DNA from 2 places in the Fructilactobacillus ixorae genome. Region 2 is predicted to be linked to the other one. Evidence: predicted binding sites of a transcription regulator. Region 2 holds the regulator's gene; the other holds the start of a gene.

Region 1 (16,183 bases), 450 kb from region 2:
ATTAGAGCCGTCGCAAGTTGCAACATATAATAGAAGAACCCGTGGCCAAAGACACCGCTCCCGATTTGGGACAACACGGTATCCTTAACGTTGGGAATAATGCCCATGTAGTAACTTAAGCAGGTGATGGAACCAAAGAAAATCGCCAAAATAATGGCCATCAATGCCAACGTATTCGCCGCATTTTTCCGACTAGGCTGCTTAAAATTAGGAACGGCGTTACTGATGGCTTCCACTCCAGTCAAGGATGCTGATCCGGCTGAAAGGGCTTTAAAGAAGAGCAGCAATGTCATGCCCTTCACCGAAGCATTCAGCGGAGCAGCCGCGTGGTACGCAATTTTGCCGGTCAGAATGTTATAGCCACCGATGATGATCATCAAAATAATCATTAGGATAAAGAAGTACACCGGGATGACCAGAAACGCGGCTGAATCACGCATTCCCCGTAGGTTCAAAACCATGATAAATAGAACGATTAGCACCGCAATCGGCACCTGATAGTGATAGAGACTCGGGATGGCAGAGGTAATGGCTTCCGTTCCAGAGGTGGTCGAAACCGCCACGGTTAACATGTAGTCAACCAGCAGAGAGCCTCCGGCAACTAGACCAGCGCCTTCCCCCCAGTTAGTGCGTGCAACCACGTACGCCCCCCCACCAGAGGGATAAGCATAGATGATTTGACGATACGACAGGGTAATAGCTGCTAGTAACACTAACACTAGCAACGCAACCCACATTTGATACATGAGGGCGGCGGTCGATAACGTAATCAAGACTACCGTAATTTGTTCCGTCCCGTAGGCCACTGAGGATAAGGCATCTGACGACAAGAGCGCCAAGCCCTTAAATTTCGTCAGGGATTGCCCGGCTTCATCAGTACTTTTCAGTGGTCGGCCAATAATTAAACGCTTTAAATATCGCCACATGAAACTTTACTCCTATATCTTGAATTTGCTTCCTAGCATTTTAATACACCTGCTACTATACTCCGACTCCCAGCTCGCGACAACAGCAAAAGGGAAGTTTACTTACGTAAACTTCCCTTTTAATTTGGTAATTTAAATTACATCATTCCAGGCATTCCTTGCGGCATTCCTGGGTTGTCGTTACTGTCTTCTTTTTGTTCTTCAGCAACTACGGCTTCCGTCGTAAGTAACAATGAAGAAACTGAAGCAGCGTTTTGTAAGGCTGACCGGCTAACCTTGGTTGGGTCCACAACTCCGGCGGCAATCATGTCTTCATACTTGCCATCAGCAGCGTTGTAACCAACTCCTGGTTTTTCTTGTTTCAAGTGGTCAACGATTACAGCGCCATCCACTCCGGCGTTTTCAGCAATTTGCTTAACTGGAGCTTCCAGAGCCCGACGCACAATGTCAACTCCCGTTTGTTCGTCGCCATCGGCATCAACGGCAGCGACATCAGCTAGAATGTTGATGAAGGAAGTGCCTCCACCAGGAACGAACCCTTCTTCAACAGCAGCCCGGGTAGCATTCAAAGCGTCTTCAATCCGGTACTTGCGTTCTTTTAATTCCGTTTCGGTTGCAGCTCCAACTTTGATAACGGCTACTCCACCAGCTAACTTAGCTAACCGTTCTTGTAACTTATCCTTATCAAATTCAGAGTTAGTCGTTGAAATTTGACCCTTAATTTCAGCAACTCGCTTAGCAATGGCTTCTTTGTCACCCTTGCCTTCTACGATGGTTGTCTTATCCTTCGTAACGTTTACTTTATTAGCTTGACCAAGTTGATCAACGGTCGTATCTTTCAAGTCAAAGCCTAAGTCATCACTAATGACAGTTGCGCCCGTCAACGTGGCGATGTCTTGTAATTGGGCTTTCCGCCGGTCACCAAAGCCAGGGGCTTTCACGGCAACCACGTTAAACGTTCCTCGCATCTTGTTCAAGACCAAGGTTGGCAATACTTCACCACCAATGTCATCGGCGATGATTAACAGTGCTCGACCTTGTTCAACGACTGATTGTAAGAGGGGCATGATGTCTTGCATGTTGCTAATCTTTTTGTCAGTAATTAAGATGTATGGATTATCGAGATCGGCTTCCATCTTTTCTTGATCAGTAACCATGTATTGGGACATGTAACCACGATCAAATTCCATTCCTTCAACCACGTCCAAGCTGGTTTCCACTCCCTTGGAGTCTTCGATGGTAATTACCCCATCGTTACCAACCTTTTCCATGGCTTCCGCAATCAAACTTCCAACTTCTTTACTAGCGGAAGAAATGGAGGCAATTTGAGCAATGTCGTCTTTGTTTTCAACCTTGTGACTCATCTTCCGTAAACTGTCCACAGCGGCGTGAGTTGCTTTTTCAATTCCCCGCCGTACACCAACCGGGTTAGCACCGGCCGTGACGTTCTTCATGCCTTCTTTGACAATTGCTTGGGTCAAAACAGTTGCAGTAGTGGTTCCGTCCCCAGCAACATCGTTCGTCTTAGAAGCTACTTCAGAAACTAACTTAGCTCCCATGTTTTCAAAGTGGTCTGGTAAACTAATTGCCTTGGCAATCGTTACCCCATCGTTAGTAATGGTTGGATCGCCAGCCGTTTCTTCTAAAACCACGTTACGACCCTTGGGCCCCATTGTCGTTTTAACTGTATCAGCTAATTTATCAACACCTTTGAGCATTGCGCTCCGTGCGTCATCTGAAAATTTAAGCTCTTTAGCCATTTTAATCACCTCATGTTGATTTTATTTGTGTTCCGTTGTTACGCTTATTTTACGATTGCTAAGAGGTCATTTTCGTGCATGACCAAGTACTCTTGACCTGCATAGTTAACCTTGGTGCCGGCGTATTTATCAAACATCACGTTGTCGCCTTCCTGAACTACTGGAGCGACCCGTTCGCCACTGTCAAGCACCCGTCCGGCTCCAACAGCAATGACCTTGCCTTGGGTTGGTTTTTCCTTCGCGTTGTCTGCGAGGACAATCCCCCCCACTGTTTCTTCTGGTTGATCTTCTACTTCGATAATAACCCGATCTCCAATTGGTTGTAACATCTTAATCCCTCCAATAAAGTAACTTTTTAGCACTCAAACTCATCAAGTGCTAATTACATTATTAATATAATCCCCCTGCTATAAAAATGCAAGAATTTAGTTTCAAAAAAAGAGTTACTGCATCAGTAACTCCTATTCCTCGGTTGTGTCATCATAGTGATCAATAAAGTAAATGAGGGTTTGCAATTCGTTGGTCAAATCCACGTTGTGCACCCGAATGTCATCAGGAACATCCAAGCGCCGAGACGTAAAGTTTAAAATCCCCTTTACCCCGGCTTCCGAAACTTGATCAGCAACGTCTTGGGCCACCTTCGCCGGAACGGTTAGAATCGCCACACTGATTTGTTGATCCCGGAGCTGGTTAATCATTTGATCCATCGGGTAAATGGGTACACCCCCCTGAATCGTATTTACGTTCTTTGGATTCACATCGAACGCCGCGGAAATCCGAATGTTGCTATCCTGATGGAAATTAAAGTTCAACAGGGCGTGACCAAGATTCCCGACTCCCACTAGAGCTACGTTGGTCAGCCGGTCTTGGTGGAGGATGTTCTTGAAAAACTCTAATAGGTTGTCAACGTCATACCCGTAACCTCGTTTCCCAAGGGCCCCAAAGTAGGAAAAATCCCGACGAATGGTCGCTGAATCCACGTGAATGGCATCAGCTAGTTCAGTCGATGAGACCCGTGTTTTGCCCCCGTCATGTAAAATGTTTAAATAGCGATAATAGAGCGGCAGGCGCTTTGCAGTTGCACGGGGAATTTTCACTTCTGCCATTAGCTAGTTTCCTCCTTAAAATTAGTCGTACCTTCACTTTTACCATTCTACCACAAACTAAAAGTTTGTGAATTTTTTGGTTAGTACTAGCCAACTTCCGCGAACCACAAATCCGGGTTTTCCCCATTCCAGTCTACCCTACCGGTGCAAACTAGCCGGCCTAATCACGACTAAAAATATGATAAGATGACGACAGGAGGAATCACCATGATTATCTTACAGGCACAACACCTGACCAAACGATTTAATGGCGTGGCAATCTTTGAGGATCTTAATTTAACCCTTAATGACCACAGTCATCTCGGGTTAGTCGGCCAAAACGGCGCAGGAAAATCAACCCTGTTAAAAATGTTGGTTGAGCCCCAAACGATTAGCTCTGGGACCGTAACCACTAAGCAAAACTTATCGATTGGCTACCTACCCCAAAATACAGGGCTTCATTCCGACCGAACGATTCAAGCCGAGTTAGAGCTGCCGTTTCAAGGCTTACAGGAAATGGAAGCCAAGCTCCATCAACTCGAAGACCAGATGAGTCAGCCGGCCGTGAACCAGGATCCGGCCCAACTAGCCGCCGTTTCCAAAACTTACGACCAGTTGCAAGCCGACTTTACGCGAAACAACGGCTACGGCTACCACGCTGAGATTCGGACCATTATGAGTGCGTTTGGCTTTAGCCCCGCCGACCAAGCTCGCCCCATCAGTGAACTATCGGGTGGCCAGCAGACCCGCGTAGCATTAGCTAAACTGCTACTCGAAAAGCCCGACCTGCTCTTACTGGATGAACCGACCAATCACATTGATATGGAGACGACGGCCTGGTTAGAAAACTTTTTAAAGTCCTACGCCGGGGCGTTTCTAATTATTTCTCACGATCGTTATTTTCTCGATCAGACGGTAACGGGCATTTATGAATTAGACCACGGCCGGTTAACCGACTACGCCGGAAATTACAGTTTCTTTGTAACCGAAAAGGAACACCAGTTGGCTCTGGCTGCTAAGAAATACGAAAAACAGCAACACCAAATTAAAAAAGATGAGGAGTTTATCCAGAAAAACCTGGTGCGGGCCTCCACTACCAAACGGGCCCAGTCACGGCAAAAACAACTCGCCAAGCTCGACCGGGTGGAAAAACCCAGTCGGCAACGGGCCACCGCTCGCTTTCACTTTCAACCCGCTCGCAAAAGTGGGGAGGTCGTCTTAGACGTCGAAAACCTCGGGATTGGCTACCACCAAGAGCTGAGTTACCCAATTAACCTGCACTTAAAACGGCAACAACGTGTTGCCATCTTTGGTCCCAACGGGGTGGGAAAATCAACCTTACTAAAAACAATTGTGGGGGAGCTGCCCCCACTTCAGGGTACGATTCGCTTTGGAACCGGAGTCCAGATCGGCTATTACGACCAGCAACAGGCTCGCCTGCATCCCGAAAAGGACGTGCTCCACGAACTCTGGGATGATTACCCGACCACTCCCGAAGGTGACATCCGCTCCATCCTCGGGAGCTTTCTCTTCAGTGGTGCAGCAGTGGAAAAACGAGTTGCCAATCTTTCAGGGGGCGAACGGGCCCGCCTATTATTAACCAAATTATCTATGGAACAGGATAACTTTTTAGTCCTAGATGAACCAACTAACCATCTCGACGTCGATAGCATTAACGTCTTAGAAAAAGCCCTCCTGGACTTTCAGGGAACAATTCTGTTTGTTTCTCACGATCGGTATTTCATCAACAAGTTGGCTACCCACATCGTTGAACTGAGCGCCACGGGCTCAGCTACCTATATGGGTAACTACGATTATTACCGGGCTAAAAAAGCGGAGGAAGCAGAAATTGCGGCGCATGAACAGCCACAGCAACCCGTTTCCACTGTCCCTGTTTCCGACCAAAAGCAGCAATTTCAACGTCAAAAGGACATCCAACGACAGCAACGAAAGTTAGCCCGCACCATTCAGGATCTAGAAACCCAACTGGGTCACCTCGAAACGCAAATCCAAAGCGTCCAAACGGCCATGACCAAACCAGAAAATTATCAGGATGCTACAAAGAGCAGTGAACTGCAAACCCAGTTAAACGAACTGCAAGCTACCCAACAAACGGTTGAATCCCAGTGGGAAGCGGCAAGCTTAGACCTAGAAGCCTTAGATGAACCATAAAAAATCCCGTCCCAGCACGGTCATGTTGGGACGGGATTTTTAGTTACTACTAATTAAAAAAACTTGTTATCAGCGGCTAAATTGGCTTTCGATTAGTGCGGAGCAGCTGCTTCCCACTCAAATTCCAGCCCGGGCTCAGCATTCAAACTCATATCCGCGTGAGCACCATGGCGTTGCAACATGGCGCCGGCCGCTCCAATCATCGCGGCGTTATCGCCACACAGCTTGCGCGGAGCCATCACAAAGGGAACTCCCTTGGCAGTAACCGCTGCCTGGAGTGCCGCCCGCAACCCCTGGTTTGCAGCTACCCCACCGGCTAAGATAAATTCCTGGGCCGGATACTGTGCCAACGCTTCAGTGGTCTTTGTGACCAACACGTCGATTACCGCGGCTTGAAAACTAGCGGCCAAATCCTGTTTATTCAACGAGGTGCCAACCTGGTCCGCGTGGTGAACCGTATTAATAAACGCACTTTTTAACCCACTAAAACTAAAGTCAAGGTTATCTTCTTTGATCATGGCACGGGGAAACTGGAAGGTTTCGTGACCAGCGTGCGCCCACTGGTCCACGGTCGGCCCGGCGGGGTAATTAATCCCCAACACGCGCCCAATTTTATCATAAGTCTCTCCAGCGGCATCATCACGGGTTTCCCCAATGATTTTAAACTCACCCTCAGCCGGCATCCAAACCAATTCCGTATGCCCGCCAGACACAACCAGCGCTAGCGCGGGGAAGTGCACCGGCTGCACAAAGTTAGTCGCGTAAATGTGACCCGCAAGGTGATTCACCGGAATGAGGGGGAGTTGGTGCGCCCAGGCAACAGCCTTTGCTGCCGTAATGCCGACTAATAATGAACCAACCAGCCCGGGTCCGGATGTAATTGCTACTCCGGTTAGGTCCGTGTACGTGACGTGAGCTTCATCCAGGGCTTGTTGCAAACAAATCGTAATTTGTTCAATGTGATGCCGACTGGCCACTTCGGGAACGACCCCACCAAACCGTTGGTGACTCTTAATCTGGGTTGCCACCACGTTACTTAAAATCTCGTTACCATCCTTAATAACTGCCACACTAGTTTCGTCACAACTAGTTTCAAAGGCGAGGATTAAACTCGGTTGTGCTTCCATGTTTTCACCGCTTCTGTCGTTCTAATTTAACGTCCAAAATTGTTGGCCGCTAAGTAGTTTCGTTTATCTAAATGCAACCGGTAGTCAACGGCGGCTTCGCCATCGTCAAAGTAATCCGGTTTCTCATCCACCTTGACAAACCCCAGGTCCTGAACCAAGCTCTGGGATTTTTCGTTACTTTTTCGGCACGTAAAAATCACACAGTGCAGGCCCATTTCTCGCGCTCGTTCAATGATGGTCGTCGTCAAAAAGTAGCCTAATCCCCGCTTTTGAAACTGCGGTAAAATGGCCAGGTTTTCAATGTGACAGCAGGTTTGCTGGCGCGAAATCATAATGCAGATGAAGCCAACTAACTCATCGTCATGCCGCAAAATCAGATAAAACCGATTATCACGGTTCTTCAACCCCGCCTGAAACCGTTTGGGACTCCACTTCACCTGCTTCCCGTAAGCTTCCCGGTCAACCTTAATTAGGTCCGGCAAGTCGGTCATTGACCCCTTCCCGAGAAAATACTTCATCCCACAAATTTCCACAATCCGATTTTTAAAATCAAGGGCCTCGTCAATCCGATTCGCTTGTTTGTCATTAATGTTTTTACGATACCACTCTTTAAACTTGTTCAACATAGCCTGTCGATCCCTCTCCTGGGTGCTTGCGCTGCCATTCTGCCTCTGCCTGGGTCATCCGTAGGTAGTTCGGAACCACCTGGTCGACGGCTGAAACGGGCGTTTGTCGTTCCCCGAACATGGCCAATTGACTTGCCTGAGGCAAATTGTTAATGCCCGCTACCGTTCGTACTGGGACGTTCAGTTGCTCCTGAAACTGGGTCAAAAACTTTGGAACGTCTGAACCCACTAGGGTCAGCGGTTCAGTAAACTGCTGGAGTTGTTGTAGCCAATCAGCTAACGCTACGTGTTGCTCTGGCACAACCAGTTTTGGCCCCGTCGGACTCGTCCGGTAGACGGCCGTGAACAAAATCTCGTTCCGGGCATCAAACAGGGGTACGACCAGGTGCTGTTCCGCCGTGACGTTGAGCACCAAGGTTTGTAGGCTAGACACGGTCACCAATTCAATGCCGAGGGTGGTCGCAAGCACCTTCCCAATCGTCACGGCTACCCGTAACCCCGTATAGGATCCTGGTCCATTGGCAATCACAACCCGCTCTAAATTCGCCGGAGTTAACTTAGCTAGTTTAACCAAGCGCTCCACAATTTCCATTGCATAGGCCGCGTGTTTTCGTTGAGTTGTAATGGTCGTGGTCGCAAGCACCCGATCACCGTCAACGACCGCGACGGTTAACGGTTGATTCGAAGTGTCAATTGCTAAAGTCTTCATTCCTCCGCCTTCTTTGGTGTAATCTTTGTCCATTTAATCTGCGCGGTAGCACGAATCTGGTCGCCCACGGTAATCTGGTGGATGGTAACCGGAGTTCGGTCCGCCGTTAACAATTGGGCTTGACTCGTAACCTGATCGCCGTACCGGACCTCATCGACATACTTAATGCTAAATTCAGTTGGCAGGTAGTCCCGCAAAAATTCAAAGGGTAACGTGTTCGTCATCCAGCCCACGTAGTGCGTGTTACTAACGTGACCGTTAAAATCAATGTCACTAAATAACACCGGATACGTCATTTCCCACTCTGCCGGACCAATCAGTCCAGGAATTTTGGTCAGACGCGGTAACCGTTTCACGTGTTCACTACCAAACGGTTTCGTCATGGCTTCGTTAATTTTAACCATTTTTCGGGTCTTCAAATCCATCATCACCCACAGGCTATTAACATCCACCAGTAAATGGTCCGCGTGGTCATAAATGCGGTACACCCGTTTCGCAAAGTAATTCGTGTGGGCCGTCGCCTGGGTTTCAATGCGGACCCGTTCGTTCGCCTTCGGTAAGCGGTTAATGTGTAGATCTTGTTGCACGACAATCCACGTCACCCCCGTCTCCTGAACGTCATCAATTCCAACGGACAGGCCGACAGATTCATCCTCTGAAACCTGAATAAAGCTATCAATTAAAAATTGCAACGTCACTTTCCCGTGAATTCCCGTTTGAAAGTTCGCAATCTTGTAGTTCTCTGAAAAAATGGAAGCTGACATGACCTTTTCTCCTATTTATCAAGCTGATGAAAGCGATTATAGACATCCTGGCGGACCAAATGATTGGTTTTCGCCACCTGTTTAATCGCTTGGTTGGGTTTCATTCCCGTCTGCACCAGTTGTTGCACCTGGGCTTCGATTGAGAGTGTTGGGGCAACCACTGGGGAAGCTGAAGTCGGCTCCGGATTCCCGGCCACTAAGATCACGAATTCCCCCCGCACGGGTTCCTCCGTGGCCCACTTCACTAATTCACTCAGGGTTCCGCGGACGTATTCTTCATGCTTCTTAGTGAGTTCCCGCCCTAAGGCTGCTGACCGATTCCCCAGCACCTCGGCTAGGTTGGTTAACGTCTTCTTTAACCGGTGGGGAGCCTCGTAGAAAATTAACGTGGCGGTCTCATTCTGTAAACCTTGGAGTTCGCGTCGCTGTTCTGCTGGTTTCCGTTGCAAAAAACCGTAAAACAAAAACGGCTGCGGACTTAGCCCCGATGCAATCAAACTAGTTAAGCCAGCGGTCGACCCAGGTAAACTGACCACGGGGAGCTGGTGCTTAATGCAGGCTTGCACTAACTCATGACCAGGATCACTCACGGAGGGCATCCCGGCATCGCTCACCTGGGCAATTGTTGCCCCGGCCTCAAGGCGGTCAATTAGCTCCGGAATCCGCCGGGCGGTATTATGCTCGTGAAAACTAATTTGCTTGGTGTTGATTTCAAAGTGATTGAGCAACTTTTGCGTGTTCCGGGTGTCTTCGGCGGCAATCACATCAACCGTCCGTAACGTATTGAGAGCTCGCAACGTGATATCGTCCAAGTTGCCAATCGGCGTGGGCACTAGGTATAAAGTTCCTGTTGCCCGGGGAGCAAAGCTACTCTGCGCATAGATGGTCATGGTTAACGTTCTCCGTAAATAATGTCAGTACAAAAAATACAGCTTTCGTTTTCCGCCCGCCGCTTTCCATAGTACTGATTACAAATGTGATAGCCTTCGTTGTACAGTTTTTCGAGGTTCTTTTTGGACTGGGACAATTCCCGGACGCCGTGATGTTGTTTTTCAGCAGACCCCAATAAATCCCGCAGGTGTTCATTTTCAATTCGCAATTCCGAATTCTCTTCTAAAATTACGGCAACCTTGGTCCGTAACGTTGTAATTTTGGTTAGCATTTGTTCGAACTGGGCGGACAGATCATCCATGCCCTCGTCCACATTTTTTGCCAAGCACCATCATCCCTCTCGTTTGCTAATTTATGGTGGCTAAACACTGCAGGGTAATGACCTCTAAAATACTCTGAAAGCCAACGTTCACCTGCTGCTGTTGTGCGGTGGTCAATATGTCATTAATCATACTGACAATTTGCTCATCTGACAATTGATCCGCCGCGGATTTAAGTAAATCATAAGCATTTCCAAATGCTAACTTCGTAGCGGGCAACGCCCGAAATTTCACGTCAAAAAGATCCTGGAAGAGCAAACAAATCATCGTAATTGTCACGTTTTGACTAAAACGATCCTTTACAAGGGGTAAGACATTCGTTTGAATAAAGGGAAACGCCTGGGCGTCGCCCTGTTTAATCCACGTAAACCACGTTTCTAGCTGCTGTTTCATTTTACTTAGCCAGTGATCTGTTACCAACTGGTCGAGTTCATCGGTATCATTCGTGATTTTTAACGCGAGGGTCATGTCCGTCGCACTCACTTGCTGCGCCTGTAAATAGCGAATCAGTTCGGCTGCTTGGATGGGCGGAAATTCCACCAACTGGGTGCGGGACCGAATCGTAGGCAACATGTGATGATAATCTGTGGTTAGCAGAATGGCGGTCACCGTTGCCGTAGGTTCTTCGATGACCTTGAGCAAACTATTAGCTGCGGCCACCGTCATGGTATCCGCAGCATCGATAATAAAGACCTTCTGCTTGCCCTCGACCGCACTCTTGGAGAACTCCCCTTTTAACTGCCGCACTTGGTCGATTTTAATCGATTGACCATCGGGTTTTAGGGTTAAGACATCGGGATGTTCCCCGTTTGCAATCCGAACACATTCGTTACATTGCCCACAGGGTAAGCCCGCTGGGTCTGGATGCTCACAAAATAAACTCATTGCCACTAGTTGACTCACGACCAGCTTGCCTCGCCCCGTAGCCCCTGAAAACAAATACGCATGGCTTAACGCACCGGCCTGAACCACCGCACCAAAATGGCGCACCAGCTCTGGCTGTTTTTGTAGCGCGGTGGCAATAATCGTGGAGGCTGTCTTCGTTTTCATCCGTTAGAACCGGAAAAATGATTCAATCGGCAGTACCATGACCGTGGCCCCACCGACCTGAACTTCAACCGGATAGGCCGTATCGTTAATGCTCCCCACGAGGTTAATCGGTGGGGTCACATACTGGTCGCGAGCCTGGCAGGAGTGCTTAATAATGTCTAGGAGTTCGGGAACCCGTTCATCATCAATTCCAACCAGGTAGGTTACGTTTTTAGCCTTTAAAAAGCCCCCCTTGGTGGGTAACTGGGTCGCAATGATCTTGTGGTCATTAAGTTGTGCCTGTAACTGTGCGGCATCTTTTTCCTGAATAATTGCTAAAACTAATTTCACGATTCCGTCCCTCCTGCGCTCAAGTTCTGATGAAGGTGTTGCCCAATAATGGTTAACACCTGTTGCGTCACGGTCGCCACCGGTTGGGTAGCATCGATCCGGACAATGCGGTCTGGATGTTCCGTCGCTAACCGTTCGTAGGCATCGTGCACCCGCACGTAAAAATCACGGTGTTGCTGGTCAAGTCGGTTCGTGGCGGCTGCGGTCCGCTGCTGGATCCGTTGTAACCCTACGGAGACTGGGACAGCAAAGTAAATGGTCAGGTTGGGGAGCAGGCCCTCGGTCGCAAACTGATTCATCTGAAAGACGGCTGCTTCCCCCAGCTTCCGCCCGGCTCCCTGGTAGGCAATCGAACTGTCTACGTAGCGATCGCACAATACGATTTGGTGCTGGCGAAGCGCTGGTAGGACGGCTTGCACGAGGTGCTGGCGACGCGCCGCTGCAAACAACAGTGCTTCCGTGCGCGCATCCATGTCCTGGTTTGCTTCATTGACAATCACTGACCGTATCTGTTCGGCGATCGGATCGCCACCCGGTTCCCGGGTGACCACTAGTTGCGAACCCAGTTGGGGCTGCAACGCAGCAACAACCTGGTTGAGCACCGTCGTTTTCCCCGCTCCGTCATTGCCTTCAAACGTTATAAATTGACCACTCATCGGACACCATTCCCCTTATTTTCTCCCTCGATTGTACTGTAAATTGACTCACTTGTCTATTTGAGCACCGGCGCCGTTTACTTCGGCCCGCCTACTAAAAAAGACCGCTAACGCGGTCTTTTGGCTTATTCAGCACTTAAACTGACAATTGGATCAACCTTGGCGGCCTTTCGTGCCGGTAACAAGGCGGCCAGTAAACAAATAATGACAGAAATCGCTAAGCCAAAGATGGCGTTCCCCACAGAAATTTGCATAATGTGGTAGTGAATTCCGCTTTGCGATAATGAGTTTACGCCCCATTCCACGAGGTAGGCTAACACGATGGCAACCAGGGCCGAGAAAAAGCCGAGGAAGACAGCTTCAAAGATAAATAACTTCCGAATGTTCCCCTTGGAAAAGCCGAGGGCACGTAAAATTCCGATTTCCTTGGTCCGCTCGGAAACACTGATGTACAGCACCACGATAATCATGATGGCTGACACCAAGAGCGAGATGGCCGCGATGGAAGTCAAGACGGCTACGGCGAGGTTCACGTAGGTATTCAGAATGGAAACAATCGAACCGGCCCCCGTAATCTGGTAGGCCTGCTTGTGCTTGCTGTTTTCCAACGCCTTAATCTGCTTTTGAACCGGTTGGACGTTTTGGACTCCCCCTGTAATATCAACGGCCAGATAGTTAGGTCCAAACGGCACGTTAGCGGCTTGGTGCATGGCCTTTAGGGTGCCATAACTAACGGCATCCGGTAGGTTGTTGCTATCCGTCACTCCACTAATGGTAACTTCTTGTTGCAGCACTTGTGGTGCCTGCGTCTGATCGTTGGCAATGTTTAAGTACAAGGTCGCCTTCTGCCCCACCACTTGGTTAGGATGCTGCTTATTCAGTTGCTTAGCTTCCTTCTTACTAATCAGAATCTCATTCTGCTGGGGCGCGTGGCCGGCCTTAATGCTGGATTTTCGCAACGTGTTATCAAAGGTTTGCAGCAAGCTCAAGGTCACCGTTTGTTGACCACTCTTCAGCTGTCCCCCACCAGCGGCAAAGTAGCCGGGGGTCACGTGTTTTACCCCCGCAATGTTAGCCAAGCGTTTTTGATCGTGAGTCGTTAAGCGCATCTCCTTAGGAGTGGGGTTATCCGCATTGACGTTTTTAGCCACTTGAATGGTGTTGGGATTAATCTGTGAATAAATTTCGTGGTTAATGTAGCCCTTGGTTCCATTGCCTAACCCGAGCATCAAAATCACGCTAAAGATTCCGATGGCGGCTCCAAACATAATTAAGAGGTTGCGTTTTAAATTGTAGCGAAAATGGTGCCAGGCCATCGTGGCCATTGACCGGCTACTAGCCACTTTATCCCGAAATGGCTTGGGCGTGGTTTCCACTGGATAAGCCGGTTTTAACACCCGATCGTCATCGATTAACCCGTTCGCGAGGTGCACAATCCGCGTTCCGTAGTTAGCCACGACCTGCGAGTGGGTCACCGCGATGACCAGTTTGCCATCCTTAGCAATCTGATTTAGTAATTGCAAAATTTCATCGGTATTCTCGGCATCAAGCGCTCCAGTTGGTTCATCCGCAATGATGATGTCTGGATCAGATGCTAACGCCCGTGCGATCGAAACCCGTTGCTTCTGTCCCCCCGAAAGTTGGTTCGGGTACTTATTCTTGTGATCGGAAAGCCCAACTTGGTCTAACAAGTGGTCAGCCCGCTTTAGTTGCTCGTGGTGCGATAGGTTGGTCATTTCTAACGACACCAATACGTTATCCCGAATCGTCAGGTGACTAATTAGGTTAAAACTCTGAAAGACAAACCCAATCGTACTGCGGCGGTATTGATCCAGTTCCTTCGGGGTGTCCCGTTTCAACGATTTCCCGTTTAACAATACGTCTCCCGTGTAGTGGCTGTCCAGCCCCGCAATGATGTTCATCAGGGTGGTTTTCCCTCCACCAGATTCCCCGAGAATAGAAACAAACTCGCCGCGTTCAAAGGCCAAATTAATCCCGTTTAAAACGTGGAATTCCTGATGGTCAACTTGATACGACTTGTGGATATCTTGTAACTGTAAATAGGCCATTAAGTTCTCCTTTGGACTAATAATAATTATTAGTTAGTTTGGTTGATATTATACACTATATAGTATGAGTTGCAATCCCTAATCAGGCCTACCAATCAAAAAGCAGCGCTCAATCATCGTAAACGCTGCTTGTCATTATGAATCATACACACTCGATTGAATGTGATCATTTTTAATGTCCCGGAACCGGGCCTGCCGGTACATAAACTCAAACTTCTGCTTGGCGAGTTTGGTTTGCGCCTGGACCTGGGAATCAACGTCGGCTACCGCGGCTTCCGTCTGCTGCGCCTGATCCCAGTCTTCCTTTAATAGGTTCAAGGACTGCAGTAATGCTTCATCGTACCGCTTTTCAAAGTTTTTCTGCCACCAAAAATTAAACATCCTAACCTCACATTTCTGTTCGTCCTTCAACGGCCCGAAAGAGGGTCATTTCATCGGCATATTCAATGTCGCTTCCGACCGCTAAGCCCCGCGCGAGGCGTGTTACTTTCAACCCAGCGGGCTTAAGCAACCGGGCGAGGTACATGGCCGTTGCGTCTCCTTCTGGGGTTGCATTCGTCGCAATGATGACCTCTTTAATCTGTTCGTTTTGCTGTAACCGTTTAATCAGCGAGCTGATGTTGATATCATCGGGACCCTTGCCCTCCATTGGGGACAACACCCCATGGAGTACGTGGTACAAGCCGTGATAATCCTTCATTTTTTCCATCGTCGCGATGTCTTTTGGTTGTTCCACCACCAAGACCTGGGACTGGTCTCTCATTGGGTCGCTACAAATTTCACAGGGATCCGTTTCGGTAATATTGCCACAAATCGAGCAAACCGTAAGTTTGCCCTTAGTATCCAACAGTGCTTGGGCAAATTGTTGCACCTCATCCTTGGGCATATCAATGGTATAAAACGCTAACCGGGTGGCCGTTTTCTCCCCAATCCCAGGGAGGTGCATGTAACCATCAATCAGCTTTGCAACTGGTTCTGGGTATTGCATCTAAACCCCTTCTTTACAATTAAAGTCCTGGAATGTTCATTCCTTGGGTAAACTGCCCCATTTTACTCTTCGTTGTTTCATCAATTTGCCCGAGGGCATCGTTAACAGCGCTAATCACTAAGTCTGATAGCATGTCTGGATCATCCGGATCAATTGCTTCTGGTTTAATTTGAAGATCCTTCATTTGCCGCGCTCCCGTGAAGGTGGCCGTTACTAATCCGTCTGGGGCCGTTCCCGTAAATTCTTGCTTTTCAATCTCACTTTGTTGGGCACTCATCTTTCGTTGCATTTCCTGTGCTTGTTGCATCAATTTTCCCATGTTCATTCCGTTCATTGCCATTTTGCTAACTCCTTACTTTTTAATCATCTTGAACATCAACTAATTCATCACCAAACAGTTCCTTAGCCTTACGCACGTTACGCGGTTCCGCTTCCGTTGGTTGCGCCGGTTTAGTCGCTGGCGCCGCGGGTTCCGGTTTGCGGGAATGTTGTTGCAAGTATTCCTGCCGCAGGTTCGGCCATGATTCCTTTGGCACAAACAAAACCGTCGGCGTCTTTCCCAGTAATTGTTCAAGTCCCCGGTTTACGTCCGCCAGTAACTGGTCATCACTCCCCGCTTTTTGGTACAAGAACCCGTAGTCAAACGCGATTACAACCCCATTTTCACTAGCAGCGACAGGGCGCGCCACGTGCAAGACCGCCCGTTGGGT
Region 2 (16,183 bases):
ACATAATCAACCCCATCTTTTCCGTGGTACTTCAGTTGAACCGCATTCAACTTAATCGTAATCCCACGTTCCCGTTCCAAGTCCATGTTATCTAATAGTTGATCTTTCATCTCCCGTTTCGATACCGTGTCAGTTAACTCTAGAATGCGGTCAGCCAGGGTCGACTTCCCATGGTCAATATGGGCCACAATCGCAAAATTCCGAATCTTGCGTTGGGCAGTTTGCATTGCTTTATAATCCACGTTATTTCCCGCTTTCTTACTTCGATCGTTTTTTCTTAATTATACCAATGGGTTGCCGCAGAAACAAATAGAGCGAGACCACCATCTCGCTCTACTAGTTATTTTAATTTATCCTTTAACTTTTCAAAAAATCCTTTTTCAGGAATGGGATGTTCCCCACTCGCTTCCGCAAAGGCTTGCATCGCTAACTTTTGTTCTGGCGATAATTTCTTGGGGGTCACAACGGTTACGCGCACCATTTCATCACCCTTACTATCACTGTGCAATCGGGGGGCGCCTTTGCCCTTAAGCTTAAAGACGGTCCCGGTCTGGGTTCCCGCTGGAATCGTCAGTTTGCCATCACCATAAACGGTTTTGACGTCTACTTCATTTCCTAAAGCTGCATCCGCAAACGAAATTTCCTTGTTGTAGTAAATCGTGGAACCATCCCGGTGAAAGTCTTGACTTGGCAGCACCCGAAAGACTACAAACAGATCTCCGTAGGGTCCACCATTAAGGCCAGCATTTCCTTGGCCCTGTAGGCGCATCTGCTGTCCTTCTTCAACACCGGCTGGAACTTTGATTTCAACCTCGTGGTTTTCTTCTATCTTCCCAGTTCCACCACATTTTGGACATTTTTCCTTAATTAATTTCCCAGTTCCCTCACACTGCGGACAAGTGGTTTGGGTTTGCATTTGGCCCATGGGGGTGTTAACCGTCCGCGCAATTCGGCCAGACCCGTGACAATCCGGACAGGTTTCTGGGTGGGTCCCTGGTTTAGCCCCGTTACCATGACAATCCGGACATTCAGCCTCCCGGTGGTAACTAATTTTCGTTGTCTTTCCAAAAATTGCTTCATCAAAGGTCAACGTCATTTGGTACTGCAAATCTTCACCTTGTTGGGGGGCCGTTGGATCAGCTCGACGCCGACCTCCGCCCCCAAACAAATCACTAAAGATATCCGAAAAGTCCCCAAATCCAGCACCGCCAGCGCCATTAAAGCCGCCTCCGGCACTACCGCCAAAGCCTTGCGGACCATCTGCGGAACCATATTGATCGTAGTTTGCCCGTTTTTGCTGATCACTTAAAACTTCATAAGCCTCAGTGATTTCTTTAAACTTGGCTTCAGCTCCTGGCTCCTTATTAATATCCGGGTGATATTTTTTGGATAGGTGGCGATAGGCGTGGTTAATATCTTTTTCGGTCGCATCCTTTGAAACGCCTAAGACATCGTAATAATTTTTCGCTGCCATTATGATCCTCCTCGTTTGATTGCCCCGTTCTAAAACAAAAAGCCAAAGCGTTCACAATGGCTTTGGCTTTTTGATTACCCACCCATTTGGCAGGCAAGCTCCCACTGATTAGGAACTTAAAACGAGCTTAATTATTTTTGATCGTCGTCGTTTACTTCGTGAAAGTCACCATCAACGGTCTGATCATCGCCTTGCTTAGCTGAATCAGCATCTTTGCCAGCGCCAGCTTGTCCATCTTGAGCTTGTTGTTGGTAAAGTTTAACTGCAACTGCTTGTACCTTTTCATTCAAAGCATCTTTCTTAGCTTTCATGTCTTCAAGGTTGTTGTCAGCCTTCGCTTGCTTCAGTTCTTCTTCAGCATCTTTAACTTCTTTAATCTCTGCTTCAGAAACCTTGCCCTCAACGTCCTTCAAAGTCTTGTCAGTTTGGAAGATTAATTGGTCAACTTCGTTGTTCAAGTCAACTTCTTCTTTCTTCTTCTTGTCCGCTTCTTCGTTAGCTTGGGCTTCTTTCATCATCTTATCGATTTCTTCATCAGACAGACCATTGGAGTCCTTGATCGTAATCTTTTGTTCCTTACCAGTTCCTTTGTCCTTAGCAGAAACGTTTACAATCCCGTTTTTGTCAATATCAAAGGTAACTTCGATTTGGGGAACCCCACGCGGCGCAGCTGGAATATCAGTTAATTGGAACCGACCTAATGATTTGTTATCAGCAGCCATTGGCCGTTCACCTTGAAGAACATGGATATCAACGGCCGTTTGGTTATCAGCAGCAGTTGAGAAGGTTTGCGACTTCGAAGTTGGAATCGTCGTGTTCTTGTCAATCAACTTCGTCATCACTCCACCCATCGTTTCAATTCCAAGGGACAGTGGGGTAACATCCAACAGCACAACGTCTTTTACGTCTCCAGTCAGAACTCCACCTTGAATAGCAGCCCCTAAAGCCACCGCTTCATCAGGGTTAATGGAGTGGTTCGGGTTCTTACCCGTCCAGTTCTTAACGGCTTCTTGAACAGCAGGAATCCGTGTTGAACCACCGTTTAAGATTACTTCATCGATGTCACTTGTACTTAAACCAGCATCCTTCAATGCGTTTTCAAATGGAACCTTCGTTTTATCAACTAAGTCAGAAGTTAATTCATTGAACTTAGCCCGCGTTAAAGTGGTTTGCAAGTGCAATGGACCATTGTCATTAGAAGCAATGAACGGCAAACTAATTTCAGTTTGGTTAACCCCAGAAAGTTCCTTTTTAGCTTTTTCAGCTGCATCCTTCAAACGTTGTAAAGCCATCTTATCTTGGGATAAGTCAACGCCTTGTTCTTGTTTGAAGTTAGCAACTAACCAGTCAATGATCCGTTGGTCAAAGTCATCTCCACCAAGGTGTGTATCACCATTAGTCGAAAGAACTTGGAAAACTCCATCCCCTAATTCTAGGACCGAAACATCAAACGTTCCACCCCCTAAATCGTAAACCAGGATTTTTTCATCTTTATCCTGCTTGTCCAAACCATATGCCAAGGAAGCAGCCGTCGGTTCGTTGATGATCCGCTTAACATCTAATCCGGCAATCTTTCCGGCATCCTTAGTTGCTTGCCGTTGGGCATCATTAAAGTAAGCTGGAACGGTAATAACGGCTTCAGTAACCGTATCACCAAGGTAATCCTCAGCATAGCCCTTAATGTATTGCAAAATCATCGCTGAAATTTGTTGTGGCGTGTATTTCTTGCCGTCAATGTCAACTGTGTAGCCTTGTTCACCCATGTGACTCTTGATGGAACGAACCGTGTTCGGGTTTGTAATTTCTTGCCGCTTAGCAACTTCCCCAACTTGAGTTTCACCGTCTTTAAAAGCCACTACTGAAGGAGTAGTCCGCGACCCATCTGGGTTCGTAATGATTTTGGGTTTGCCACCTTCCATAACCGCTACAGCTGAGTTAGTGGTACCTAAGTCAATTCCAATAATTTTATTACTTGCCATTGTTGTCTCTCCTTTTATTTTTCTTTATTGTGCGACGATTACCATTGCCGGCCGAATAATTCGATCAGCTAGTCGGTAACCGGTTTGTAGCACCTGAACGACCGTATCAGCTGGATGCTCATCGCTAGCTGGGACGGTTTGCACTGCCTGGTGCACTTCAGGATCAAACTTAACTCCCACCTCATCAATCGCGTGGATGTCATTGTCGGTGAGCGCCTTTTGCAGGTGTTTAACCACCATCTCAATCCCAGTCTTTAACTGCCGCCCGCTTTCGTCGTCTACCTGCACGTTTAGTGCTCTGGTCAAGTCATCCAAAGCGGGTACAATGTCCTTAGCCAGTGCTTGTGAGCCATACTTAACCAACTCACTTTGTTCTTTTTGGTTCCGTTTTTGCATGTTTTGAAGCTCTGCTTGGGACCGTAAATAATCATTTTGGCTGTCATCCAACTGTTGCTGTAATTTATCAACTTCGGCCTGTAAAGCTTCGGTTGGCGCCGCCGCATCCGGTTGCGCTTGGTCTACTTGATTAGTAGCAGTTGGTTGGTCAGCTTGGGCTGCTTCGACAGCTGGCTGCTTTTTTTCTTTGGCCATGCTAACCCTCCTTTATTGGTCGTAGTCATGGTAATAACTACGAATTCTTGTTTGTAATTCATCACGAAACGCATCAACTAGCCCCATTACCCGGGGATAAAACATCCGGGTTGGACCAATTACCGCAATGCGACCAGTTCCATGTTCCCCAGCATCATAAGTTCCACTAATAATACTATAGTTTCGCCATAGATCGTTGGGCAATTCAAAGCCCAAGCGTACGGAAACATCCCGACCACTGGGCTGTAAAATTGTCGCCAAGTCAGCGGCGGAACTCAAAGATGAATAGAGGGGCTTCAAGTTAGCAAAGGCTTCGGCCCCCATCCCATGGAATAAATTACTCCGACCACTCACAAAGAACTGGTCATGCTGTAACTTACTAGCAACCATCATGAAGGCATCTACAATTTGCGTAAAGTCCGCCAAGGGCTGCCCACCATGGGCTACTTCATTTTCCAAGCTCCGGGTAACCACTGCTAACGGTTGATTCCGTAGGTGCTGGTTTAACCAAGCTTCCACTTTCGTACTACTACTTGGCGTCAACGCCGCTTCGGTTAGAAACGGTTGACTCTGCACTAAGCCACTTTTCATCATCATAATCGCCATAAAATTCAGGTGATTAATCTGAGTTAGACGAAACGACTCAACCACATCCTGAGATTGCAACGTGGGGGCAAAGGTTAGCGCCGTGTAATCAGTAATTTGTGATAACAAATCAGCTGACTGCTTCACGATGTCATCAATCTGTTTAACCGAATCATCTAACGTTTCCGTGATGTAGTCGCGTGCTTTCATTTCTAGTGGAATCGGTTCCGTCAGGTAATCAACATAGTAGCGATATCCTTTATAAGAGGGAACCCGTCCGGAAGAAGTGTGTACCTGTTCAATGAAATGATTGTGACTAAGCACACTCATTTCATTGCGAATGGTCGCAGAACTAACCTTAATCGGTAAATGATCGGCTAGATACTTTGAACCAACTGGTTCTCCGGTTTGTGAATATGCGTCAACGATGTGTTTCAAAATCAGATTTTGTCTCTCAGTGAGCATCTTCACCACCTCTTTTTAGCACTCTCAATCAACAAGTGCTAAGGTACATTTATACTGTACCAAGGATAACCATGCAGGTCAAGAATTACGCTCCAATTTAAAAAACTTTCTTGCTTCCTGCTCATCACGTCGTAGCTGGGTGACCAACGCTTCCGGGCCCTGGTATTTAACCTCGTTACGCGTCTTGGTTAAAAACTGAACCGCAACCTGCTTTCCATATAGATTCTGATTAAAATCGAACAAATGCACCTCTAAGGTCACCGGATTTTGATCACCAAAGGTCACGTTTTTACCAATCGAAGCCATGGCCGGATACCAGTGTTCGTTGATCTGCATCTTAACCAGGTAAACACCTAAAGCCGGCATCCGTTGTAGGTCGTCATATTGGACGTTTGCGGTCGGATAGCCGAGGGTCCGTCCCCGGGCTAACCCATGAACCACGGTTCCCGTAATTTGAAATGGACGTTGTAATAGCCGGTTCACGGTTTCAATGTGACCGGCACTAAGATTCCGCCGAATGCGGGTCGAACTGACCTTCTTCCCATCAACGGTAGTCGCTGGCACCGTCACCACCGTAAAGCGGTCCTGGGCGTAGTCAGTCAGATTATTCATGGCCGCCTCCCGCTCCCCGTAGGTATGATCAAAACCGGCGACCACTACCTGAGCCTGCATGCGAATAATAAAATTATCCACAAATTCTTGCGGGGTCTGCGCCTGAAAGGAATAGTCGTAGTTCACTTCGTAAACATAATCAACCCCTAAGGCTGCAAAGCGTTCGTACTTCGCTGTGGTTAGGGTTAGATAGCGCGCCTCGTCCCCGGTCAATTTTTGGTAAACTAGGGCGGGATGGTGATCATAAGTTAAGATTGCTAACGGTAAGTTCCGTTGCTCAGCCAGGTGCCGCGCTCTTTCGATGACCTGCTGATGTCCCTGGTGCACCCCGTCAAAAAAGCCCATTGCTAACACTACGGGAGTGGAAAACTGTACGTCAGGTGCGAGCGGATAGGTTAACTGCATAATCTGCATTAGTGATTACTCCAAACTAAACATTTTTTGTGGTTGATACTGGTGGTGCTTTTCATTGTAGTAGTATAACGCCTTATCTTCCCCATTATACCGTAAAACCACCTCTGCTTCAGTGCTGTTCAATTCACTGGGAGCGAGAAAGCCGCCGTGCTGAACTCGCTGCCACTGCTCGTTTGTCAGCTCAACCTGCGCAAAGGCCTGCAGTGCATGATCAATCGGATAAACTAGGTCCTCTAGGTGACCAGTTGCTTGAGCAGCAGCTAGGGTAGCAAAGGAAACCGTTTGTTGAATGTCAAAGCCACCGCTCGCCACCCGCGTGAGCTGGGACATGACGGCTGGAAGTCCAAATAGCCGACCGAAATCAACGGCCAGAGTGCGCACGTAGGTCCCTTTTCCGCAGTGAACCTCAAAAAAGATGGTTTGGGTGCCGGTTGCTTCGTCAACGATGGCTTCGCCAAGTTGGGTAAATTCCGTAACCTGCACGGTTCGTTGTGGACGCGTGACCGTTTCCCCCCGCCGAGCATAATCATACAAGCGGCGTCCGTTTACTTTCACCGCCGAATACATGGGTGGAATCTGGTGAATGGTTCCAACAAAGTGGTGTAACCCGTGTTTAATCTGGGCTTGCGTGAGCGGTTGAAAATGGGGTTGTTCTGCAATAATTTCTCCGTCAAGATCCTCCGTGGTTGTCGCAAAGCCAAGCGTAATTGACCCACGATAGGTCTTTCCCGATGCCATTAAGTAGTCAACCACCTTGGTCCCATTCCCAAGGCAAATCGGCAAGACCCCGTCGACACTGGGATCCAACGTCCCACTGTGCCCAACTTTTTTTTGGTGTACAATCTTACGCACCTGACTCACGCAATCAAAACTGGTGCTCCCTACCGGTTTATAGAGGGGAATAATCCCATTTACCATGTCATCACTCCTTACTAATTACTAACTACGCAAAAATGACTGAGAAAAAATTTCTCAGTCATTTTTTTATTGGCGTTTTAGGTTGTTTAGCAGCTGGTCAATTTTACTTCCGTACTCAATTGACTCATCGCGCTCAAAGTGAATTTCCGGTGTAACATAAATACTCAACCGATGTCCCAATTCACCCCGAATTAACCCCGTTGCCTTATCAAGACCCTGCTGAACCTTTTCTTGTTCAGCTGGGTCGCTAGATAAAATACTATAAAAGATCGTGGCCTGCTGTAAATCACCAGTTACTTTCACCCCCGTCACTGTAACTCCTTGAACCCGGGGATCCCGCACTCGTTTCAACAGGATATCGTCAACTTCTTTTTGAATTTCTTGTTGGAGCCGTCCAACTCGATATTGTTGTGCCATTGCTTTCCTCCTTACTTAGGAGCGACTTCTTTCATGTGGTAAGCTTCAATGACGTCACCAACCTTAATGTCATTGTAGTTAGCAATCGTCAACCCACATTCATGACCCTGTTTAACTTCTTTAACATCGTCTTTAAAGCGTTTCAAGCTCCCCAGTTCACCGTCGTACTTCACAACCCCATCGCGGACGAGCCGCACCTTACTGTCGTTGCGAACGTACCCATCACTGACCATGCCCCCAGCGATGGTTCCGACCGCCGAGGCCTTGTAAATCTGGCGCACTTCAATGCTTCCTGTAACCTCTTCGACGTAAGTAGGGTCAAGTTTCCCTTTCATCGCCGCGGTAACATCGTCAATCGCATTGTAAATTACTTGGTACAGCCGCACATCAATCTTATCCGTTTCGGCTTGGACCTTTGCCTGGGGAGTTGGCCGAACGTTAAATCCAATGATGATCGCGTTACTAGCCTTTGCTAGGGCAATATCACTTTCGTTAACCGCCCCCACGGAAGCATGAATAACGTTAACGTTAACACCTTCAACATCAATCTTCTTCAAGCTATCGGCTAACGCTTCTACTGAACCCTGCACGTCCGCTTTAATAATGACGTTAACCTGCTTCATGTCTTCTTGTTTCATGGAATCAAACAGGTTATCCAGGGTCACCCGGTTATTTTGCTTCCGCTCTTCAATCTGCGCTTCCTTGGCCCGTTCTTCTCCGGCCGCCCGCGCGGTTTTTTCGTCATTAAAGACGACAAAGCGGTCCCCAGCTTCTGGCACGGCGTTCAGCCCCGTAATTTCAACCGGAGTCGATGGCGTAGCCCCGTCTAATTCTTGCCCGGCTTCGTTCGTCATCGTCCGCACCCGACCAAAGGTATCACCAACCACAATTGGATCACCAGGATGGAGGGTTCCCTGTTGGACTAACAACGTTGCCACTGGACCCTTCCCACGGTCTAGCCGGGCTTCAACTACCGAGCCGGCTCCATTTTGCTTCGGGTTGGCCTGTAATTCCATCACATCGGCCTGTAATAAAATCATATTCAGCAGTTCATCCACGTTGGTTCCGTTTTTAGCTGAGATATCAACAAAGATGGTATCGCCACCATAATCTTCAGGAACTAACCCATAGGTCATTAATTGTTCCTTGACGTGGTTCGGGTTAGCGTTGGGACGGTCAATCTTGTTAACCGCCACGATAATGGGCGTGTTTGCTTCCTTAGCATGGTCGATTGCTTCAATGGTTTGGGGCATAACTCCGTCATCAGCAGCAACAACTAACACCGTAATGTCCGTGATGTTGGCCCCTCTGGCCCGCATTTCGGTAAAGGCAGCGTGGCCGGGCGTGTCCAAGAACGTAATTAAATGATCGTCTTGTTGTAACTGGTACGCCCCAATTGCCTGGGTAATTCCCCCGGCTTCTCCCGCCGTAATGTGCGAATGACGCAGGTAATCAAGCAGAGTCGTCTTCCCGTGGTCAACGTGACCCATAATCGTCACTACTGGGGGACGCGGTGCTTGATAACTCGTGTTATTTTCCTCTTCTTCAAAGAACTTATCGATATCAGAAACGTTGACATGTTCTTTTTCTTGGGCTTTAATCCCGTAATCTTCAGCCAGTAATTCAATGGCATCTTTATCAAGTGACTGGTTTTGGTTAACCATCATGCCCAACATAAATAACTTCTTGATGATTTCGGCTGGTTCGCGGTGCAAAATCTTTCCCAGATCCTGAGCGTTCATCCCATCTTCATAGACCAAAACTTCTGGTAACGGCCGATTTTTCCGAACCGTTGGCGCCTTTTTCTTGTGGTTTTGCCGAATCCGTTGGTTTTTCGAGTACATATTCGCAAACCGGTTGTTACGATTATTACGGCGCTTCTTCTTGTTTTTATTATTATTGCTGTTGTTGTTTCGATTTAAACTACCACCGAATTTACCAGCACCTGCTTTAGCTTTCGCCGTAGTTGTTTGCTTCCCAGCTGGTTTAGCGGTACGGGCTGGCTGCTTTGGAGTTCCCGGCTTCGACTTTCCTTGATTGATCGCTTTATCGTGATTAGCATGCGTAGGTTTGTTCGGTTTCGTTGTTGCAGCGGCCTGGTGGTGTTCGGGACGCTTACCAGTTGCTCGCGCTGGTTGGCTCTGTTTGGAAGCTGAGGCTTGCTTGTTACTCGTTGCCTGGGATTTCCCGTTTTTAGTCATTGCACCTCGTACCGTCTTTTCCTGGGCTGCATCTAACGATGACATGTGGTTTTTCACACTAATCCCATTTGCTTGTGCTACCCCCAGTACTTTTTTACTGGGAACGTTTAATTCTTTTGCTAGTTCATAGATTCTTTTTTTGGCCATGAAACCACGCTCCTTACTTGTTTATCTCATTTAATTTCCTCGCAAAGCCTTGATCTGTAATTCCAATGATTGTTCGTGGTTGTCCAATCGCCGCACTTAATTCGGCTTTGGTTAACTGGTGGTTCACGGGAACGGTATAAAAGCGACTTTTATCCAAAAAGCGCTTCGCAGTCGCTGTTCCAGCGTCACTGGCTAAGAATAAAAATTGAACTCGATGACTCCGAATTCCACTTAAAACCAGTGCCTCTCCGGTAACTATTTTACCAGCTCGCCGGGCAATTCCCAACAAATTAAGCGTTTGCTTATAATTGGTCATTTTGCATCAATTCCCGTCTAGCTTGGATGTGATCAACGTACGCAATTAGCTGGTCATAGAACGCCGGATCCAGAGTGACGGAAAAAACCTGCTCTAGCATTTTGGCATCCCGCGCCTGTTTGACTGCGTCAACATCAATCCGCACATACGCACCGCGGCCCGCCTTTTTCCCGGTTGGATCTAGGCTAACGTTCATTTCCTTATCGCGCACGATGCGGACCAAATCCTTTTTCGGAAACATTGCTCCGGAAATGACGTCCTTGCGCATCGGAATCTTTCTCTGCCTTTTCAAGTTCGCTCCACTCCTTTGCTGTGTTGTGCCGTTACTAGTCGGTTACTTCACTTTCATCGTCGCTAACCGAAGCAGGTTCAACATCTGCTTGCTCCTGATCGTTCATCTCAGACTCTGCCTTAATATCAATGCGGTAGCCAGTGAGCCGAGCTGCCAGGCGGGCATTTTGACCCCGCTTCCCGATTGCTAGCGACAACTGATCATCGGGAACGACCACGGTACAAGCTTTGTCTTCTCCGTCTTTGAAGATTACATCTACCACCTCAGCCGGATTTAAAGCGTTGGCAATGTATTGGGCCGGATCTTCATCCCACTGGACGATATCCATGTTTTCGCCTCCGAGTTCGTTCACAATGTCTTGCACGCGTTGCCCCCGGGGCCCCACCGTGGTCCCTACCGGATCAACGTTTGCTTCGTTTGATTTAACGGCTACCTTCGACCGGTCGCCGGCTTCCCGAGCAATCGACACAATTTCCACGATGCCGTCGTAAACTTCTGGCACTTCCTGTTCAAACAACCGTTTTAACAGTCCGGGAGCCGTCCGACTAACAAACACCTGGGGTCCCTTCGCGGCATCGTCAACGTTCGTAACGTAAACCTTGAGCTTATCTTGCGGCCGATAATTTTCATTCGGCATTTGATCGTTATGCCCCATGGCAGCTTCAACCCCGTCTAAGTTTAGATAGACAAACCGATTGTCCTGACGTTCCACTTCAGCAGTGACCAGTTCATCCTGATACTTGCTGTATTTGTCATACACGTTTTGGCGTTCCGCCTCTCGTACCCGTTGCATAATCACCTGTTTGGCAGTTTGAGCTGCAATTCGACCGAAGTTCTTGGGGGTTACCTTAAATTTAATTTCATCCCCCAGTTCATACCCCCGGTTAATTTGGAGGGCTTCATCTAAACTCACTTCAAGGCGGGGGTCCACCACCGTTTCAACGACCTTTTTAACGGCATAAACATTGATGTTTCCCTGTCGTTCATCAAACTCAACGTCTACGTTTTGCGCCTGGTCATAATTTCGTTTGTAAGCTGAGATTAACGCCGCTTCCAAGGCTTCAATCACAACTTCCTTTTTGACCCCTTTTTCGCGTTCTAATTCATCGAGCGCTGTCACCAGTTCTTTACTCATTGTGCTGCTTCCTCCTGTTTAAAATTTAATTGCCAAGCGGGCGGTTGAGATTAGCTTCCGCGGAATCTCGACTTCGTGATCCCGTTGCTTGTCTGTTACCTGAATGGTTAAAGTGGTTTCATTTAACTGGGTTAAAGTACCCTCATACGTCTTTTTACCATCTAATTTTTGGTAGAGCGAGAGGTGCACATATTCGTTTAACGCTTGCTGATAATCCTGCTCACGGCGAAGGGGGCGTTCGGCCCCTGGAGACGAAACCTCTAAGAAATAGGGTTCAGCAAATGGATCCGGATCGAGTTCATCCAGCTGTTCTCCTAGTTGATCGCTAACTAACACACAATCATCTAGGGTAATCCCACCCTCTTTATCAACGTAAACCCGCAGGTACCAACTGCCGCCTTCTTTGACGAATTCAATGTCATACAAATAAAAGCCCAAAGTGGATAGGATTGGTTCCACCGTTGCTGTGACTTTCGCAATAATCTCGCTTGTTTCGCTCAACTATTTCCCTCCCAAATGGTTCTAATAAAAAGAGCGAGCATCGCTGCTCACTCCCAAAAGAGTTTTCAATTACTACCATAATTGTAGCATAATCGCTAGTCGGTCGCAATGTCCTTATAAATCAAACAAGCTCAGTTGATTTTCGTCCGGAAGTCCTTTCAAAACCCCATTTTGATTCATAAATTCAATAATGGTCTTAGAGACTCCCCCCCGGTTAGCGAGATCCTCTTTGGACAGGAACGGTTTATCTTCTCGGGCAGCAACAATCTGCTTAGCCACGTTCAAACCCAATCCGGGCACGGCACTAAAGGGCGCAATTAACTGTTGCCCATCCATCAACCATTCCGAGGCATCCGAGCGCTCCAAATCAATCATTTCAAACCGAAAGCCCCGCTCTAACATTTCGTTTGCAATCTGCATCACGGTCAGCAGGTTCTTTTCCTTTGCAGAGGCTTCCGTTCCTTTGCTTTCAATCGTTTTGATCACGTTTTTCACGGCTTCCTTACCGTGTGCCATCGCTTCAACATCAAAATCAGAGGCGCGCACTGAGAAGTAAGCAGCGTAATAAACCAGCGGGAAGTATACCTTGAAATAGGCCACCCGCAGGGCCATTAACACGTAGGCCGTCGCGTGCGCCCGGGGGAACATGTACTTAATCTTAAGACAGGAGTCAATGTACCACTCGGGAACGTTGGACTCACGCATTTTGGCCTGCCATTCGTCCTTGATGCCCTTTCCCTTCCGGACCTTTTCCATGATTTGAAAGGCAGTTTCAGAATCCACCCCGTAATTAATCAAGTCGGTCATGATGTTATCCCGACACCCAATTACGTTTGAAATCGTGGCGATTCCTTCTTTAATTAATTCTTCGGCATTCCCTAACCACACGTCAGTACCGTGGGATAGTCCTGAGATTTGGAGTAAATCAGAGAAATTCTGCGGATTAGTTTCCTCGAGCATCCCCCGGACAAACCGGGTTCCAAATTCTGGAATTCCCAGCGTTCCCGTTTTGGAGAAAATTTGGTCTGCAGTTACGCCCAACACCTCTGGACTACTAAAGATTTTCATTACTCCCGCATCGTTCATTGGAATAGAATAAGGATCAATTCCGGATAAATCCTGTAACATCCGAATCATGGTTGGATCATCATGGCCCAGAATATCGAGTTTCAGGATGTTATCGTGGATGGAATGGAAATCAAAGTGGGTCGTTTTCCACGCCGCATTTTGGTCCTCTGCCGGAAACTGAATCGGGGTAAAGTCGTAGATGTCCATGTAATCGGGAACAACGATAATCCCAGCCGGGTGTTGGCCGGTCGTTCGCTTGACTCCGGTCGCACCCTGGGCTAACCGATCAATCTCCGCATTCCGGAAGTTTTTCCCCTGGTCACGTTCGTAGGCCTTCACATATCCATAGGCGGTTTTGTCAGCCACCGTTCCAATCGTACCGGCCCGAAAAACGTTCTTTTCCCCGAACAGGACCTTAGTATAGTTATGGGCAATTGCTTGATAGTCTCCCGAAAAGTTCAGATCGATATCCGGAACCTTGTTCCCCTTAAATCCCAAGAAGGTTTCAAACGGAATGTTATGCCCATCTCCCACCATGACGGCGCCACAATGCGGACACTTTTTCTCTGGTAAATCAAATCCAGAGCTGTATTCCCCCTTCGTGAAAAATTCAGAATACTGGCATTTGGGACACCGGTAGTGAGGCGGTAAGGGATTCACCTCGGTAATCCCGGTCATCGTAGCCACCAAACTGGACCCAACCGAACCCCGGGAGCCAACTAAATACCCATCCTTATTACTTTTAGCTACCAGCCGCTGCGAGATCAAGTAGATAACTGAGAAGCCGTTCCCAATGATACTCTTCAGTTCCCGCTTTAGGCGCTTTTCCACAATGTCCGGTAAAGTTTCACCATACAACTGATGCGCCTTATCCATGGTCCGACGTTCAATCTCATCCTCAGCGCCGTCCATTTTTGGTGTATACAACTTATCTTTTAAGGGATGCACGGTTTCAATTTCGTTCGCAATTTTTTGGGAATTCTCAACCACAATTTTGTGCGCCGTTGCTTCCCCTAAAAATCGGAAATCTTGCAACAATTCGTCGGTCGTCCGCAAATGCACGTCCGGCAATGCCTGCCGGTTCAACGGGTTCGCGCCTCCCTGGGAATTGATTAAAATCTTACGATAGATAAAATCATGGGGGTCTAAATAATGAACATCACCGGTCGCCACGAGGGGCAATTGAGCGTCATCCGCAACCGTCACCATGTTTTTTAAAATTGTTTGCAGTTTTCCACGGTCGCTAATCAGATGACTATCAATTAACGGCTGGTAGGCTGCTTGCGGTTGAACTTCTAAGTAGTCATAAAATTTAGCCTTGGCCAGTGCTTCCGACTGTCCCTTTTGCATCAGCGCAGTAAACACTTCGCCACTAGCACACGCTGATCCAACCAGTAGACCCTCCCGGTGCTTTTCGAGTTCACTGCGGGGAATTCGTGGAACCCGATAGTAATACTTAATGTGAGCTAAAGAGACTAATTTAAATAATTCCTTTAACCCGGCTTGCGTTTTCGTCAGTAAAATGACGTGGAACGGTCGCGCGTGCTTATACGCATCATTGTCAGTCATGTGTTCATTGAGCTGATCGTGATACTCAATTCCATACTGCTCTTTTGCATCCTTTAGAAACAAATAGTTGAGATGGCCAGTTGTTTCCGCATCGTAAATGGCCCGGTGGTGGTGTTCCAACTCCACGTTAAATCTCTTGGCTAGGGTGTTCAGCCGGTAGCTCTTGTAATTCGGGTATAAAAAGCGTGCGAGTGTTAACGTGTCAATAATCGGGTTGGCAAGCGCTGGCATTTGGTGCCGGGCATAGCCGGTATTCATGAATCCAATATCAAAGGTGACGTTATGCCCTACGATGATGGCATCGCCACAGAAGTCGCGGAAAAGCTGAAAGACTTCCGCTTCAGATTTAGAACCGGCGACCATTTCATCGGTAATGGAAGTCAGGTTCGTTGTTTCTTCTGATAAGTGAAACCCGGGATCGATGAACTCTTCGAATTCCGCAATCACATTATTCCCCTGCATCTTAACCGCTGACAGTTCAATCACACGGTCATAAATCGCTGACAGTCCGGTGGTTTCCGTATCAAACACCACGTAGGTTGCATCCTTTAACCGCACGTGCTGGTCATTAAACCCGATTGGTTCTCCATCATCAACTACGTTCGCTTCCATTCCATAGATCATCTTAACGTCATTTTGCTGCCCAGCTTGGTAGGCTTCCGGAAAGGCTTGCACGTTGTCGTGATCCGTGACAGCGAGGGCTGGTTGCCCCCACTGTTTAACCCGTTTGACGTAGTCTGAAATTGAATTGGTTGCATCCATTTGACTCATGTTCGAATGCAAATGCAATTCCACCCGCTTTTCATCAGCATGGGCGAGATCGGAGCGGGTTTCGTGTTCAACGGGCATCAAATCGTAGGCATTCATCACCAACTCGTGTGAATAGTTATCCTCTTGAATACTCCCGCGTACCTTTAACCAACTACCGGCTGCGAGGTTAGCAAATTGGGCCGCTTCTTCATCATTTTTCGAGAATTTTTTCACGGTTAACGACGAACTGTAATCGGTAATTTCGAGAATTAACAACTGCCGCCCGGAACGCAGGGCGCGAACTTCCTTATTAAACACGTACCCGTTAATCACAACGGACCGTTCCTCTTCTGTAATATCGACCATCTGGGTAACTTCACTGCTATCCGCGATCTTGCGACCAATTTGTTGCGAACCAGTGTGCTGCGTTGCTTCCTTGTGCGCGTTGCTCTTTTCCATGGCCGCCCGGGCCTGTTGAGCCAGTTTTTCGTCCCGTTCCTGTTTCTCGGCTTTCAGTTCGGCAATTTTAGCCTGGGAGGCCGACTCATCAACCATAGTATTAATGGTGAATTGGGGAAAGCCCACCTGTTGATAGGTCGCTTCAATCGGTCCCAGTGCCTTATTCGTCATGTAATCCTTGGCAATTTCATTGACCGCCAAAAAATTAACCCGGCCGTCATCCACCGTCGGAACATGGTTATTTAACAGTTCCTGGGTTAAATTGGAGTGTAGCCCCGCGTGTCGTACGA

Evidence for each region. The regulator HrcA, encoded in region 2, represses chaperone genes, less so after heat shock. The targets are predictions, from matches to a motif close to TTAGCACTCNNNNNNNNNGAGTGCTAA.
Region 1: the regulator HrcA is predicted to act here: its motif matches at 3,042-3,068, upstream of groES (co-chaperone GroES).

What each region holds. Positions count from the first base shown of each region.
Region 1 is NZ_CP097478.1:360,137-376,319, reverse strand. It holds gene M8332_RS01805 (APC family permease) at 1-926, opposite strand, end outside; gene groL (chaperonin GroEL) at 1,064-2,686, opposite strand; gene groES (co-chaperone GroES) at 2,731-3,015, opposite strand; gene M8332_RS01790 (redox-sensing transcriptional repressor Rex) at 3,148-3,792, opposite strand; gene M8332_RS01785 (ABC-F family ATP-binding cassette domain-containing protein) at 4,000-5,943, shown strand; gene tsaD (tRNA (adenosine(37)-N6)-threonylcarbamoyltransferase complex transferase subunit TsaD) at 6,036-7,070, opposite strand; gene M8332_RS01775 (GNAT family N-acetyltransferase) at 7,097-7,696, opposite strand; gene tsaB (tRNA (adenosine(37)-N6)-threonylcarbamoyltransferase complex dimerization subunit type 1 TsaB) at 7,680-8,405, opposite strand; gene M8332_RS01765 (acyl-[acyl-carrier-protein] thioesterase) at 8,402-9,169, opposite strand; gene rsmI (16S rRNA (cytidine(1402)-2'-O)-methyltransferase) at 9,181-10,059, opposite strand; gene M8332_RS01755 (DNA replication initiation control protein YabA) at 10,062-10,385, opposite strand; gene holB (DNA polymerase III subunit delta') at 10,408-11,430, opposite strand; gene M8332_RS01745 (cyclic-di-AMP receptor) at 11,434-11,760, opposite strand; gene tmk (dTMP kinase) at 11,757-12,416, opposite strand; gene M8332_RS01735 (ABC transporter ATP-binding protein/permease) at 12,542-14,485, opposite strand; gene M8332_RS01730 (YaaL family protein) at 14,621-14,866, opposite strand; gene recR (recombination mediator RecR) at 14,874-15,473, opposite strand; gene M8332_RS01720 (YbaB/EbfC family nucleoid-associated protein) at 15,493-15,807, opposite strand; gene dnaX (DNA polymerase III subunit gamma/tau) at 15,833-16,183, opposite strand, start outside.
Region 2 is NZ_CP097478.1:806,380-822,562, forward strand. It holds gene lepA (translation elongation factor 4) at 1-227, opposite strand, end outside; gene dnaJ (molecular chaperone DnaJ) at 341-1,474, opposite strand; gene dnaK (molecular chaperone DnaK) at 1,606-3,453, opposite strand; gene grpE (nucleotide exchange factor GrpE) at 3,478-4,044, opposite strand; gene hrcA (heat-inducible transcriptional repressor HrcA) at 4,057-5,094, opposite strand; gene ribF (riboflavin biosynthesis protein RibF) at 5,173-6,120, opposite strand; gene truB (tRNA pseudouridine(55) synthase TruB) at 6,127-7,038, opposite strand; gene rbfA (30S ribosome-binding factor RbfA) at 7,105-7,455, opposite strand; gene infB (translation initiation factor IF-2) at 7,467-9,803, opposite strand; gene M8332_RS03975 (L7Ae/L30e/S12e/Gadd45 family ribosomal protein) at 9,817-10,119, opposite strand; gene rnpM (RNase P modulator RnpM) at 10,106-10,387, opposite strand; gene nusA (transcription termination factor NusA) at 10,446-11,546, opposite strand; gene rimP (ribosome maturation factor RimP) at 11,565-12,047, opposite strand; gene M8332_RS03995 (PolC-type DNA polymerase III) at 12,162-16,183, opposite strand, start outside.